Regions from separate parts of the Bacillus sp. JZ105 genome, predicted to be linked through region 2. Evidence: riboswitches for the same ligand, from Rfam matches in the RefSeq annotation. Region 2 holds a riboswitch; the other holds the start of a gene.

Region 1 (2,398 bases), 1.8 Mb from region 2:
CATCATTTGCACCAATGGCACGATCAGTACATCGAAGTTGGATCAGCTTGTGGACGATTTAGTGGGGAAAGACGTTTACATATTAGCTGACAGTGACGATGCAGGCGACAAACTGCGGAAGCAATTTCGAAAAGAATTCCCTGAAGCACTTCATCTTTTTGTCGACAGAACGTACCGCGAAGTGGCCGCTTCACCGTCAGCCCACATTGCATCTATCCTATTAGCTGCAAACATTGATGTTCATTCGAAATATTTATGAGGGTGGACGTATATGAAAGAGATTGAAGAACACGAATTCAAGGAGATAGAGGACGATTTATTTCTTTTATACTTATATACACCGTTTTGCGGAACATGCCAGCTGGCAAAGAAAATGCTGGCAGTTGTAGACGCCATGCAGCCGGATGTACCATTTTACGAAAACAATTTAAACTATTCACCAGGCTTTGCGAAAGCATTTGAAATTGAGAGTGTTCCTTGCTTTCTCCTGTTTAAAAAAGGTGAATTGGTGCAAAAAGGCTATGCCTTTCACTCAGTTCCATATCTTCATGAAATGATTGAAACCGCTAAATAAAGCGGTTTTTTGTCATATTTCAAGAAATTCATTTGAAAATTTGTCGAGTTATTTATAAAGGACAAGCCGATGTTTGTAGAGAAATGTTATGTATAACCAAATGACAGGGAGGTTATACATGTGGAAAATGTGAAAGCCCATGGTAACACAGGGCAGCGTTTATTATTAAAGCCGCTGCTCTCATCATCATCCTTGAAGATTACATTTGAGGCGGAAACTGACTCTTGTACATTGATTGTGGATGAACGTGGTGAAGTGAAGAAACTACCTGCAATTGAGTTATCGGATCTCATCTTTTATGGTGAGAGGAAAGAGATTCTACAATTATTAGATGGAGATATGTCCTTACAGCAGTTAATCAGCAGGGGACAAGTCAAAGTGAAAGGGTCATTCCGTGCGCTCCTGAGACTAGAGGCAGTGCTTTGGCTGACGAACGGTTTTTTTCGAAAAATGATAACGTAGTTGTTTACTTGGAAATTAGCGATTTACAGCGTTGACATATCTCGGGTAGCATGATATTCTACGTTAGTAAAAACATGAACATCACATAAAACAACATATTTTCTCTTATTAAGAGAGGTGGAGGGACGTGCCCTATGAAACCCGGCAACCGTCAGCATAGCTGAAATTGGTGCCAATTCACTCAAAGCCGCAGCGCTTTGAAAGATGAGAGAAAGGCGTAATTGACATAAAAGGCCTTTCTGCTTGCGTTGCAGTTAGGTCTTTTTTACTGACCTGGCGCCAGGCTAGAGTCATGACACAAAGAAGAATAAATAACGTATGTGATGGAAACCTATAGATTCAGCAAGAAAGCAGGTGATCAGACTGTGATCCATTTACAGAATGTATCAAAAACGTACCATTCAAAAAGCGGAAATGTTGATGCCGTGAAAGACGTCAACTTGGATATTGATAAAGGTGAAATATTCGGAATTATCGGGTATAGCGGTGCAGGGAAAAGCTCGCTTATTCGCCTATTAAACGGTCTGGAGCTGCCAACAGAAGGAATTGTTGAAGTGGCAGGCAACCGGATCAATGAAGTATCAAATGCGAAACTTCGGAAAGCCAGACAAGAAATCAGCATGATCTTCCAGCACTTTAACTTGCTTTGGTCAAGAACGGTGAGACAAAACATTATGTTCCCGCTTGAGATCGCAGGTGTACCGACATCGAAACGGAGAGAGCGTGCGAATGAACTGATTAAATTGGTCGGTTTAGAAGGAAAAGAAAATGCATACCCGTCTCAGCTAAGCGGCGGGCAAAAACAGCGTGTCGGCATTGCGAGAGCATTAGCGAATGATCCAAAGGTTCTTCTATGTGACGAAGCGACATCTGCGCTAGATCCGCAAACGACCGATTCGATCCTTGAACTTTTGGCGGATATCAATAAAAGGTTAGGGCTCACGATTGTGCTCATTACACATGAAATGCACGTCATTCGCAAAATTTGTCATCGCGTCGCGGTCATGGAAAATGGACGCATTGTCGAAGAAGGCGAAGTATTACGCGTCTTCAGACAACCGAAGGAAGAAATGACGAAACGATTTGTGAAACAGCTTGCAGAACCAGAGGAAGCGAAAGAAACAATCGAGCACGTCTTAGAACGAGTAAAAGAAGGTCAGGTCGTACGGTTGTCCTTTATTGGAGACTCTGCCGAGCAGCCGCTGATCACTGAAATCATTCGATCCTTCAATGTCGATGTGAATATCCTTCAAGGGAAGATTTCTCAAACGCAGGAAGGCGCGTTTGGAACACTCTTTATCCACATTAATGGAGAAGAGACCGAGGTAGAAAAAGCCATCGCCTATATCCAAAGCAAACAGG
Region 2 (2,398 bases):
GTTTCTTCCCGTCCAATTTGATGGATAATGGCATAATGAGAAAGGGCTGACGACTGTTTGACAGCTTCTATAACCGACTCGTCAACGTAAGGGGACTGTAAAATCAGCCCGCCGAATAAAGAAGGATAATCAATGGCTGTCATGAGAGAAATCGTCGCACCCAGTGAATCACCAATAAACGTACGTCCTGATCCAATTTGATAGGTTGGATAGTGTTCATCAATATAAGGAACCAGTTCATTTGCTAAAAAACGTTTATACGCTTCAAACTTTGTACCTTCTGGATGATACGTGTTCCGTCTTTCCGTGACATTTTCATAAGGAATACCAATGATAATCGAGCGTTCCATTTCTTTGTTTTGCATCAATTCTTCTGCCTGTCTGCCTATTTTGCCTAGGCGGAAATAATCATGACCATCCTGGGCAATGATGACATGATATGTATAAAGGGGGGAGTAATTGACTGGCAAATAGATCAAAATGGTCATGTCCGCCCCAAGTTCTTTTGACTGTATGGTTTCTTCTTGAATGATTCCTGTTTTCTTCACCATAATCCATTCCTCCAGCTAACCAAATTCATCATAAAGTGAAACGTTTCCATTCATTGTAACATGAAAAACAGCGTTGTTCCTATATGCTAACATGCAATCAAACCGTATAATATCGATTCTGTTATAAAATACAGAAAATTTTAATTAATCATGACATTTCCCCTTGAAAAATGAGATTTAATGGGTTACAGTATTAAGAATTAGAACAGACAGACAACACATTCTTATCGTGAGAGGTGGAGGGACTGGCCCTTTGAAACCTCAGCAACCGGTATGCATCACTTCATGTGATGTACCAAGGTGCTAAATCCAGCAAGCAGCTTTTTTGCTTGGAAGATAAGAGGAAGCGATTAAACCCCTTCTTCTTATGAAGAAGGGGTTTTCTGTTTTGAAATCAGATTTTTACTTAGGATGGTGTCAAATGACAGAACATGTGGAAACGAAATTAGCGCAGATTGGAAACCGTAGCGAAGAGGTGACTGGCACTGTCAGTCCTCCCGTTTATCTTTCGACAGCATATAGACATAGAGGTATAGGGGAATCTACAGGATTTGATTACATTCGAACGAAAAATCCAACAAGACAGCTTGTAGAGGATGCAATTGCTTTACTCGAAGAAGGGACGGCCGGTTTTGCCTTCAGTTCGGGAATGGCGGCAATCCAAACGATCATGGCTCTATTTGAAAGCGGAGATGAACTCATCGTCTCTTCAGACCTATATGGCGGTACATACCGTTTGTTTGAAAACGAATGGAAAAAGTACGGCCTGCGTTTTCTTTATGATGATTTTTCAGATGAAGACTGTTTACGCTCTAAAATCACGCCAAACACAAAAGCGGTCTTTATTGAAACACCGACAAATCCACTGATGCAGGAAGCAGATATTCAAAAAATAGCGAAGATTGCAAAAGAACATGACGCTTTGGTGATTGTCGATAATACTTTTTACACACCAGTCTTGCAAAAGCCGATTACGCTTGGAGCGGACATTGTCATTCATAGCGCAACCAAATATTTAGGCGGACATAATGACGTTCTTGCCGGGCTTGTCGTCACAAAAGGAGAGCAGCTGTCTGAAGACATGTTCCAGCATCAAAACGCGATTGGAGCGGTTCTATCACCATTTGATTCATGGCTTTTAATGAGAGGAATGAAAACACTGGCTCTTAGAATGCGCCAGCACGAGGCAAATGCGAAGGAGCTGGCTGAGTTTTTAAAGAAACAGCCAGAAATTCAAGATGTGCTTTATCCAGGAAAGGGAGGCATGCTGTCATTCCGAGTAGCCAAAGAGGACTGGGTCAATCCATTTTTAAAGCAGCTAAAAACGATTTGTTTTGCTGAAAGCCTTGGCGGAGTCGAAAGCTTCATTACGTATCCTGCAACACAAACGCACATGGACATTCCAGAAGAAATTCGCATTGCAAACGGTGTATGTAACAAGCTGCTCCGTTTCTCTGTTGGCATCGAGCATGTAGATGACTTGAAAGCAGACCTGAAACAGGCACTATCACAAGTAAAAGAGGAGGTACACGCCAAATGACGACACACGATTGGACACTCGAAACACAACTCGTTCATAATGCGTTTAAAACAGACCGTTCAACAGGTGCAGTCAGTGTACCGATTCAGCATGCATCCACATTTCATCAAAGCAGCTTCGATGAATTCGGCCAATATGACTACTCCAGATCGGGAACTCCGACACGTCAAGCATTAGAGGATACGATTGCAGCGCTGGAAGGAGGAACGAGAGGGCTTGCCTTTGCATCAGGCATGGCAGCCATTTCAACCGCTTTTCTTCTATTATCAAAGGGAGATCACGTCCTTGTCACAAGAGATGTGTACGG

Evidence for each region. Region 2 has a riboswitch for S-adenosylmethionine ahead of M1D81_RS05945 (methionine biosynthesis PLP-dependent protein). Riboswitches for the same ligand answer to the same signal wherever they lie in the genome.
Region 1: linked by a shared signal. The riboswitch ahead of M1D81_RS15610 (methionine ABC transporter ATP-binding protein) and the one ahead of M1D81_RS05945 (methionine biosynthesis PLP-dependent protein) in region 2 are both predicted to bind S-adenosylmethionine.

The regions. Positions count from the first base shown of each region.
Region 1 is NZ_CP096387.1:3,016,256-3,018,653, reverse strand. It holds gene M1D81_RS15625 (toprim domain-containing protein) at 1-259, shown strand, start outside; gene M1D81_RS15620 (thioredoxin family protein) at 272-574, shown strand; gene M1D81_RS15615 (SCP2 sterol-binding domain-containing protein) at 695-1,036, shown strand; SAM riboswitch class I at 1,139-1,247, shown strand; gene M1D81_RS15610 (methionine ABC transporter ATP-binding protein) at 1,402-2,398, shown strand, end outside.
Region 2 is NZ_CP096387.1:1,188,971-1,191,368, forward strand. It holds gene M1D81_RS05940 (alpha/beta hydrolase) at 1-551, opposite strand, end outside; SAM riboswitch class I at 773-894, shown strand; gene M1D81_RS05945 (methionine biosynthesis PLP-dependent protein) at 973-2,091, shown strand; gene metC (cystathionine beta-lyase) at 2,088-2,398, shown strand, end outside.